3 regions of the Streptomyces sp. NPDC032091 genome follow, and region 2 is predicted to be linked to each of the others. Evidence: riboswitches for the same ligand, from Rfam matches in the RefSeq annotation. Region 2 holds a riboswitch; each other region holds the start of a gene.
The links. A riboswitch is a leader RNA that binds a small molecule or an ion and turns the genes downstream of it on or off. The one in region 2 is predicted to bind cobalamin.

Region 1: linked by a shared signal. The riboswitch ahead of ACZ5NJ_RS24980 (ABC transporter substrate-binding protein) and the one ahead of ACZ5NJ_RS18850 (ribonucleoside-diphosphate reductase subunit alpha) in region 2 are both predicted to bind cobalamin.
Region 3: linked by a shared signal. The riboswitch ahead of ACZ5NJ_RS26100 (aldehyde dehydrogenase family protein) and the one ahead of ACZ5NJ_RS18850 (ribonucleoside-diphosphate reductase subunit alpha) in region 2 are both predicted to bind cobalamin.

What each region holds. Positions count from the first base shown of each region.
Region 1 is NZ_JBVILR010000016.1:183,054-186,318, reverse strand. It holds gene ACZ5NJ_RS24985 (FecCD family ABC transporter permease) at 1-773, opposite strand, end outside; gene ACZ5NJ_RS24980 (ABC transporter substrate-binding protein) at 770-1,768, opposite strand; cobalamin riboswitch at 1,804-1,945, opposite strand; gene ACZ5NJ_RS24975 (DUF4352 domain-containing protein) at 2,042-2,551, shown strand; gene ACZ5NJ_RS24970 (GMC oxidoreductase) at 2,656-3,265, shown strand, end outside.
Region 2 is NZ_JBVILR010000010.1:212,127-215,391, forward strand. It holds gene ACZ5NJ_RS18850 (ribonucleoside-diphosphate reductase subunit alpha) at 1-1,663, opposite strand, end outside; cobalamin riboswitch at 1,809-1,932, opposite strand; gene ACZ5NJ_RS18855 (GNAT family N-acetyltransferase) at 1,998-2,495, opposite strand; gene ACZ5NJ_RS18860 (Uma2 family endonuclease) at 2,574-3,158, shown strand; gene ACZ5NJ_RS18865 (YbdD/YjiX family protein) at 3,220-3,265, opposite strand, start outside.
Region 3 is NZ_JBVILR010000018.1:5,894-9,158, forward strand. It holds gene ACZ5NJ_RS26090 (short-chain fatty acyl-CoA regulator family protein) at 1-445, shown strand, start outside; gene ACZ5NJ_RS26095 (ABC transporter substrate-binding protein) at 455-1,369, opposite strand; cobalamin riboswitch at 1,429-1,599, shown strand; partial or broken gene ACZ5NJ_RS26100 (aldehyde dehydrogenase family protein) at 1,760-2,209, shown strand; partial or broken gene ACZ5NJ_RS26105 (MFS transporter) at 2,271-3,265, opposite strand, start outside.

The DNA.
Region 1 (3,265 bases), on a different contig from region 2:
CTGTAGGCCACGAGCACCCCGATCACGAGGGAGGCGAGGACGAAGACGGCGGCCCGGAAGCGGCCGGTGTCCAGGCCGAGGGTCCGCGCCCCCTCCTCCCCGGCGAGCAGCAGGTCCAGCGGGCGTGCGAGGGCGACGAGCAGAGCGGTTCCGGCCAGCAGCGCGGCGGCCGGCAGGGCGAGTTCGTGCCAGCGGGCCCCGCCCAGGCCGCCGAGGGTCCAGAACAGCACGGACCGCATCTGGTCCGGATGGGCGGCCAGCACGAGCACCAGGCTGGTCAGAGCGGACAGCACGTACTGCACGGCCACCCCGGCCAGGATCAGCCGGCCCGTGGTCATGGTGCCGCCGCGCCGGGCCAGCGCGTAGACGGCGACGAGCGCGGCGAGGGAGCCGGCGAAGGCGGCCAGCGGGAGCCCGACGGCGCCGCCCGCCCCCACGCCCAGCACGATGACCAGCACGGCCCCCGCCGAGGCGCCCGAGGAGGCCCCCAGCAGGAAGGGGTCCGCGAGCGCGTTGCGGACGAGGGCCTGGAGCACGGCGCCCGCGACCGCGAGGCCGGCGCCGACCACGGCCCCGAGCAGCACCCGCGGCATCCGGACGTCCCACACGATGGAAGCGAAGGCTCCGCGACGCCCGGGCCCGCCCGACAGGGCGTCGAGCACCTGTCCGGGACCGATGCGCACGGGCCCCAGCGCCAGCCCCGCCACCGCCGAGCCCGCCAGCGCGGCCGCCAGCAGCACCAGTACGGCCGCGGTGCGACGGCGGCCGGTCACGCGGCGTCGGGGTGCAACTGGCGGCCCAGGGACTCCACGGCGTCGGCGACGCGCACGCCGAGGACGGCCGAGGAGAGCGGGAGCACGACGAACCGCCGGTTCTTCACCGCGGGAACCTCCGCCAGTGCCGGATCGTTCAACAGGCGCTGCTTCTTGGTCTCCACGGTGGTGCCGCCGTAGTCGTAGATGAGGACGACCTCGGGCCCGCGCTCGATGACCTTCTCCCACGACACGTCGCCGAAGGTGGCGTCGAGGTCGGCGAAGACGTTCGTCCCCCCGGCGAGGGAGACGATCTCGTTGCCGATGCCGTTGCCCCCGGAGGTGAAGGCGGAGCCCTCGCCCGAGTCGTAGACGAAGACGGCCGGGCGGGCCCGGTCCTTGACCCGCGCGGTGACGGCGTCGATCCGGCGCTGCTCCTCCTCGATCAGGGCCGTGCCGCGCTCGGGCACGCCGAAGGTCCGGGCGACCTCGGTGATCTCGGTCTTCAGCTGCGCGAGCCCGACCCGGCCCGGGGTGCAGTACTCGACGCTGAGCCGGGAGCCGATGCCGGACGCGGCCAGCCCCTCCCGGTCGCGGCCCTGCCCCTTGTCGAAGGCGCTGGAGTAGCCGCCGTACACGAAGTCCGGGTCGGCGCCGAGGAGGACCTCCTTCGAGGGGTACTCCTTCGCGAGGACCTTGATGCCCGCGTAGGCGCTCCGGTAGGCCGGGAGGACGGAGTCGTCGAGGTACGCCGTGCCCGCCATCCGGTCCTGCAGGCCGAGGGCGAGCAGCATCTCGGTGGCGTGCTGGTTCATGGTGACGGCGCGTCGGGGCGGGGCCTGGTAGGTGGTGGCGACACCGCAGTTGGTGACGGTGTACGGGAACCCGGGCGCCGCGTGCGCGCCGGGAGCGGACCCTCCCGCCCCGGACGGACCGGCGCACGCGGTCAGGGTCGTCAGTGTCGTCAGGAGCGCGAGCGCGGGGAGCGGGCGCAGGGCTGCGCGGAAACGCGGCATGGTGAGGCCTCTCCGGGGGATCCTCGTCCCCGGTCGAAGTGAAGAGGCGGCGCGTCAGTGTCTGACTCCCGGGGCCCCGTGCAAGGGGCCGCCGGTCACAGTGGCGGGACCGCACCGGATTCGCACCGGTTTCCTGTCCTGCACCGCCCGGGACAATGCGGCCAAGTCTGCCAGATGCGGTGTTTGCCCCATGAAGGCCCTCGAACGCCGCCGGTGGCGGGACCGGCCCGTACGGAGGATCGTGGGCGGCGAGGGGGGTGGAGGAGGTCGGTCATGCGTCACGGCAGCCACACGGGCCACGCGGGTCCGGGGCGCGCGGCCAAGGCCGCCCGTCTCCTCCTGGCTCCCCTCCTCGCGGCGCTGCTGCTCGGCGCGGGCACCGGCGGCTCCGGCGAGACCGTCTCCCTCGACGGTGACCGGCCCGGGGAGCGCCTCGACGTCACCCTCACCCGGGTCGTCGACCCCGCGGGCCCGGCGCCGGCGCCCGGGGCCGACCGGCTGGTCGCCGTGGAGCTGCGCCTGGAGAACACGGGGACCGTGCCGTACGAGGACTCCCCCGCCCCGTCCGCGCACCTCCTGGACACCACAGGGCGGCGGTTCACCGGTCTCGGGGATGCCACGGACGCGGGCCCGGCCCTTCCCGACACCCTCACCCTCGCCCCGGGCCGGTCGGCCGCGGGCTACGTCGTCTTCCGGCTGCCGCGGGAAGCCCGCCCGGCGGCGGTGCAGTTCGCACTGGACTCCGGGCTCGGAGACGACGTCGCGCACTGGAGCCTGTCCTGAGGCCCTGCGGAAACCGGCCGGAAATTATCTCGACGCATCTAGTGACTTAGCAGGCACTCGACAGTAGAACTTGTTCCCACTCCATCGAGAGTGAGGAACGCCACATGAGTGACAAGTCCCTGCACAGCAAGGTGTCCAAGGGTGTCTCCCGGCGCGGATTCATCGCTGGAACCGGTTCTCTTCTGGGAGCCATGGCGCTTTCCGTCAACACCAGCGCCGCCCGCGCGAATCCCGCCACCGGCTCCACCGTCGCGCACGCCCCCCTCGCGTCCGGGACCCGTGTCCCGGCCCTCGTCATCGGCACCGGTTACGGCGGCTCGGTCGCCGCGTTGCGGCTCGCCCAGGCCGGCGTCGACGTCCACATGGTCGAGATGGGCATGGCCTGGGACACCCCGGGCACCGACGGCAAGATCTTCGCCAACACCACCAAGCCCGACTACCGCTCCTTCTGGCTGCGCACCCGCACGAAGGCGCCGCTGAGCAACTTCCTCGGCTTCCCCATCGACAAGGACGTCCCGAAGTACACGGGCATCCTCGACGCCGAGGAGATGGGCGGGATCATCGTCTACCAGGGCCGCGGCGTCGGCGGCGGCTCGCTCGTCAACGGCGGTATGGCGGTGACCCCCAAGCGGCAGAACTTCGCCGCGATCCTCCCCACGGTGGACCCCGACGAGATGTACTCCACCTACTACCCCCGGGCCAACGCCGGCCTCG
Region 2 (3,265 bases):
GGTCGCAGGAGGCCTCGTACGCGGCGAGCATGATCCGCTCGGAGATCTTCGTGGACAGGGCCTTCGCCTCGGCGGAGTCGAAGGGCAGGCGCAGCTTGAAGAAGACGTCCTGGAGGCCCATCGCGCCCAGGCCCACCGGACGCCACTTGGCGTTGGAGCGGCCGGCCTGCTCGGTCGGGTAGAAGTTGATGTCCACGACGCGGTCGAGGAAGGTCACGGCCGTGCGGACGGTCTCGTCCAGGCGCTCCCAGTCCATCGCGCCGTCGGCGACGAACGCGCCGAGGTTGACGGAGCCGAGGTTGCAGACGGCCGTCTCGGCGTCGTTGGTGACCTCGATGATCTCGGTGCAGAGGTTGGACGAGTGGACCACCGTGCCCGGGAGCGCGGTCTGGTTGGCCGTCCGGTTGGAGGCGTCCTTGAACGTCATCCAGCCCTGGCCGGTCTGCGCGAGGGTGCGCATCATGCGCCCGTACAGGTCGCGGGCCGGCATGGTCTTCTTGGCGAGCCCGGAGGCCTCGGCCTTGGTGTAGGCGGCGTCGAACTCGTCGCCGTACAGGTCGACCAGCTCGGGGACGTCGGCGGGGGAGAACAGCGACCACTCGGCGTCGGCGTTGACGCGGCGCATGAACTCGTCCGGGATCCAGTGGGCGAGGTTCAGGTTGTGGGTGCGGCGCTGGTCCTCACCGGTGTTGTCGCGGAGCTCCAGGAACTCCTCGATGTCCGCGTGCCAGGTCTCCAGGTAGACGGCGGCGGCGCCCTTGCGGCGGCCGCCCTGGTTCACGGCGGCGACGGAGGCGTCGAGGGTCTTCAGGAACGGGACGATGCCGTTGGAGTGGCCGTTGGTGCCGCGGATCAGCGAACCGCGGGCGCGGATGCGGGAGTACGAGAGGCCGATGCCGCCGGCGTGCTTGGAGAGGCGGGCGACCTGGTGGTAGCGGTCGTAGATGGAGTCCAGCTCGTCCAGCGGGGAGTCGAGGAGGTAGCAGGAGGACATCTGCGGGTGCCGCGTGCCCGAGTTGAACAGGGTGGGGGAGGACGGCAGGTAGTCCAGGCGGCTCATCAGGGTGTACAGCGAGGCCACTTCCTCGACCGCGCGCACGCTTTCGTCCTCGGCGAGGCCGCAGGCCACGCGCAGCATGAAGTACTGCGGGGTCTCGATGACCTGGCGGGTGATCGGGTGGCGCAGCAGGTAGCGGCTGTGCAGGGTGCGCAGGCCGAAGAAGCCGAAGCGGTCGTCCGCGCCCTCGGCGAGCGCGTGCTCGACCAGGGCGTTCAGGCGGGCGGCGTGGGCGGCGACGAACTCGGCGGTGCGGTCGGCGATCAGGCCCTCGCGGTGGCCGACGGCGACGGACTCGGCGAAGGAGGTGGCGCCCTGGCCGGCGGCCTCGTCGGCCACGGCCAGCGTGAGCAGGCGGGCGGCGAGGCGGGAGTACGCCGGGTCCTCGGAGATCAGACCGGCGGCGGCCTCGGTGGCGAGCCCGCGCAGCTCGGCCTCGTCGGCGGCGGCGCTGCGGCCGCGCAGGGCGGCGGCGGCGACCCGGCCGGGGTCGGTGTCGGGGAGGTCGGCCGTGAGCTCGGTGAGGGTGCGCAGCAGCGCGGCCCCGGGACCTTCTGCTTCGGGGTGGTCGGACTCGGCGCGCGGTGCGGCGGGCGCGATGGTCACGGGGGAGCTCTCCCTCACTCGGCCCGGTCATCGGCGGAGCGGGGCGCGAGCGGGCGCACGCGGGCGCGCGCAGAGGCGTTCGGCACCACGTGGCGTCCACCGGCCCAACCGCGAGGCCCGGACGAATCGACACCCCGGTTCGGTCGATCCGGGGGCACTGCCGGCAGGTCTTCGGACTCGCGGATACGCCGCTGGGCGTACGTCACACCGTTGCGGGACAGTTCCGGATTCCCACCGGATTCCCCTGCGGCGGCAGCAGGCATGAGCATACATGTGGGGGCGACCCGATGCGGTAGCCCCCACATGTTGTGTCGGGTGCATGCGGAGCGTGTCGTCACAGCTCCAGTCGGTACGTGAGCAGGGTCAGTGCGGGGATCGGCGACCAGTCCAGTTCGGGGGTGCGGACGAACCCGAGCCGCTCGTAGATCCGCTGGGCCCCGCGCATGGCCCGCTGGGTGGAGAGCACCAGTGCGGTGACCCCGTCCAGGGCCCGGGCCCGTTCGGCGCAGGCCCGTACGAGCGCCTCCCCGACGCCCTGCCCGCGCGCCCCGGTGGCGACCGCGAGCATGCGGAACTCGGCGTCGTGCGGCCCGGCGATGTCGGCGAGCCGGCTCCCGGGCGCGGCGAAGGTGACCCCGCCGAGGAGCACCCCGTCGCGCACGGCGACGAGCACCTCCCCGTCGGCGGCCCGGCCGGCGACGTCGCGCAGGACGTTCAGGTAGTGGTCGTCGTCGTTCAGGTCGAGCAGCCCGTCCCCGGTGTAGGCCTCCCCGGTGATCTCCCCGAGCCGCGCGTACTCGTCTTCCCTTGCCGTCCTGATCTCGAAGTCCATGCCGCCGAGTGTGCCGGACGGGTGTCGGTGGCCGGCGCTATCGTCGGAGACAGCACCGTCCAGGAAGGTGAGCGAGGCATGACCGTGATGAGCGACCGGCCCCAGATGCTGACTGAAGAGTTCGAGACTCTGGCGCGCATAGGTGCCCGCGAGATCGAGGGGCTGCGACTTGAATTCATCTGCGGGAAGCTGGGGGTCAAGGCGGTGCCGGATGGGGATCACGGGACGATCATTGAGTGGCTGACGCGCATCTGCATGCAGTTCAGGCCGGAGCTGTGGCTCTATGCCGAGCAGGGAATCAAGATCCAGCAGTACCGCAATGGCCGTGCTCGGCCTGACGGGGTCCTGGCGCCGAGCGGCTCCCTCGCAGGCCAAGGGGAATGGGTTGAGCCTGAACCTGCCCTCATGGTCGTGGAGGTCACGTCGTACGACACGGACACGGACGCCCGCGACCGTCGCGAGAAGCCCCGCGGATACGCGGAGACTGGCATTCCGGTGTACTTGCTGATCGACCGGGACACCTGCGAGGTCACCGTCCACAGCGAGCCGGACGGCAGCCGGTACGAGCACGTCCGTACCGTTCCATTCGGCAAGGACGTCGAACTCCCCGACCCCGTCGGCATCACCCTGCAGACGGAGGTCCTCAAGGACTGGGTGCGCTGACCCAAGAGGAACACGAGGGCCCCGCCGCCCCGATGGGGGACGGCGGGGCCCTGTCGCGCATTCAGCAGCAGCGGAAGCCCTCGCGGGGGTCCGCTTCGCGGGCGTCC
Region 3 (3,265 bases), on a different contig from region 2:
CGACCGGGCCGGGAACATGTCCAAGAGGCAGTCGGCGACCGGGTTCCACTTCTCCCGCGCGGGCGGCACCTGCCCGCTGTGGAACGTCTACGAGGCCTTCGCCGCGCCCAGCCGGATCCACGTCCAGGTCGCCGCCATGCCCGACGGCCAGCGTTACCTGTGGACCGCCCGGGCCGTCACTCGGCACCGCGGCGGCTGGGGCGAACCCGGCAAGACCTTCGCGATCGGCCTCGGCTGCGAGATCCGCCACGCATCGCGGCTCGTCTACTCCGACGGCCTCGACCTCGACAACGCCTCAGCCGCCACACCCATCGGTATGGGGTGCCGGCTCTGCGAACGCCTCGACTGCCCCCAGCGGGCGGTCCCGCCGCTCGGCCGGACCCTGACCGTCGACGAGAACAGCAGCACGTTCATCCCCTACCCCGTCACCCGGGACCGGCCGTGAGGCTCTGCCTCACCCCAGCCGGCGTGCTTCCGCCTCGGTCACCGGGTCCCCCACCCGTACGCCATGCAGCACGTGAGCGAGCACCTCGGCGCCGCGGACCACGCGGGGGCCCGGCCGGTTGAAGTACGCAGGTCCGTCCAGGACCCACACCTCACCGGCCGCCACCGCGGGCAGTTCGTGCCAGCCTGGCAGCGAGGTGAGCAGGTCGATCTCCGTCATGGTGCGTTCGGGCGGGAAGCCGCACGGCAGTACGAGGATCACGTCCGGGCGTGCCTCACGCACCGCCTCCCACGTCATCGGCTCGGTGTGCTCACCGGGCTCGGCCAGCAGCGCTTCCCCACCGGCCGCGGCGACCTGCTCCGGCACCCAGTGGCCGGCGGGCCACAGCGGATCGAGCCACTCGATGGCCACCACCCGGGGCCGCGCCCGCCCCGCCGTGCGGCGCCGGACCTCGGCCAGGCGACCACGCAACTCCGTACGCCGCCGCTCCGCCACCTCCCCCGCCCCCAGCAGCTCGCCCACCGTGACCAGGCAGTCCAGTACGTCGTCCAGGGTCCGCGGCTCCAGGCTCAGCACCCGGGGTCCGGCGTCCATGACGCGCACCGCGCGGGAGACCGCCTCGTAGGACACCGCGCAGACCTGGCAGAGGTCCTGGGTGAGCAGGACGTCCGGTGCGAGCGCGGCGAGCGCCTCCGCGTCCAGGGTGTACAGCGAGGATCCGCTGTGTGCCGCGCCGCCCACCGCTGTGGAGATCTCCCGGCTGGTGAGCGCGTCCGCGTCGAATTCGGCCCGGGTCACGACGGGTACGGCGGCGACCGCTGCGGGCGGCCAGTCGCATTCGTGGGTGCGTCCGACCAGGTCGGAGGCGAGTCCGAGGTCCGCCACGATGTCGGTGGCCGCCGGGAGCAGCGAGACGATGCGCATGCTCCGACTGTAGACGCGCCGGTGACGGTCCGGACTTACCAGGACGTCCAACTATATGTTCCTGGCACAAGGTCCGCGGTGCAGGGAAGCCGGTGTGAATCCGGCACGGTCCCGCCACTGTGACCGGGGGGTGTGCTGCCATCCACACGCCACTGACGAGGTCGGTCGGGAAGGCGGGCGGCGCGCGGGGATCCGGGAGTCAGGATACCGGCCGCGGATTGTTCCCGCGTTTGTCCACGAGGATGGAGCAGACACGCCTGGCACCGGTTTGTACCCACGACCCTGGTGATCCGGCGGAGCGCACGCACACCACTTCCGTGCGCTCGTAGTTCCCACGGCTTCCGCAGCGGCACGCCCCCATCAGGGTGTAGTCCGCCGGTCCGCCGTGCCATCCCCGGATCCAACCTGCTGGCCGGGCGGGCCGACACCGAGGCCGCGATCGGCAACGCCGAGGAGGCGCAGGTCGATTGGGGGCAGGGGAACCCGCAGCGACGCGCCCGCGTCCTGCTGCGCTTCCTCCAGCTGGTCGAGGGCGAACGCGAGAGCCTGGCCAGGCTTCTGTCGTCCGAGCACGGCAAGACCGTCGCCGACGCCCACGGCGATCTCCAACGCGGCCTGGAGATGGCCGAGTTCGCCACCGGGATTCCGCACCTCCTCAAGGGCGAGTTCACCGACAACGCCGGTACCGGCATCGACGTGCACTCCCTGCGCAGCCCGCTCGGCGTGGTCGCCGGCATCGCGCCGTTCAACTTCCCCGCGATGATCCCGCTGTGGCAGGCCGCGCCCGCGCTGGCGTGCGGGAACGCGTTCATCCTCCAGCCCTCCGAGCACGATCCGGCGAAGGCCGCGCAGACGACGGCGGGGAAATCAAGGGACCCTCGCAGGTCGCCACGCCTCGGGGTCAGGGGCCCGCCACGGTCTTGGGGACGGGGGAGGACGTGGACGCGCTGCGCAGGTCCGCCGTCGTGACGCCCACCAGGGCCACGGCTCCGAGGCAGAGGAGGCCGCCGCTGACGAGGGCCACTGTCCCCGAGGCGGCGTCTGCCACGAGGCCGCCGCGCATGTTGCCGATGTCGGGCCCGGCCTGTCCCACGATCTGTTCGGTCGCGCTGACGCGGCCGAGCAGTTCCCGGGGCGTGTGCATCTGGACGACGGTGCTCCGCGAGACCACCGAGACCGTGTCGGCGGCGCCGGCCAGGACGAGGAAGGCCAGCCCGCCCCAGCGGTTCGTCGCGGTGCCGAAGAGCGCCAGCGCCGTTCCCCAGGTCGCGGAACCGGCGAGCATCACGAGGCCCGGCCGGGGGAACCGGGTGAAGGTCCCGGAGAAGACGGATGCCGCTACGCCGCCGACGGCGATCGCCGTGAGGAACAGTCCGAGCGTGCGCGGGTTACCTCCGAACCGTTCCGCGTTGATCAGAGGGAACAGCTGATGGGCATCGACAGCACGGTCGTGGCCAAGTCGGTGAGCAGGGCCCCGCGAATGACCGGGGTGCGGCCCAGGAAGGCCAGACCGTCCGCAACCCCACGCAAGCCGGGCCGGGCGGGCTCGTCACCTGGGGTCATCCGTGGCAGGCCGAATGCCCCGTAGAACGCGGCGACGAAGGTCAGGGCGTCGATCAGGTAGCAGGCGCCGACTCCCAGCTCTCCGACGATCAGTCCGCCGAGGGCGGGGCCGATCAGCATGGCACCCTGGAAAGAGATGCGCTTCAGCGCCAGCCCAGCCGCCAGCTGGTGTGGGGGAAGGAGCTGCGGGATGAAGGTGCGCGAGGCGGGCCCGGCGCCCGCGACGAAACACGACTGGAGTGCGACCAGCCCGAGGACTCCGGCGACGGGAACGTGTCCAAGGAAGCCCTGGAGCGCGAGGAGGAGCGAACACACGGCTTGTCCGCCGGTCGT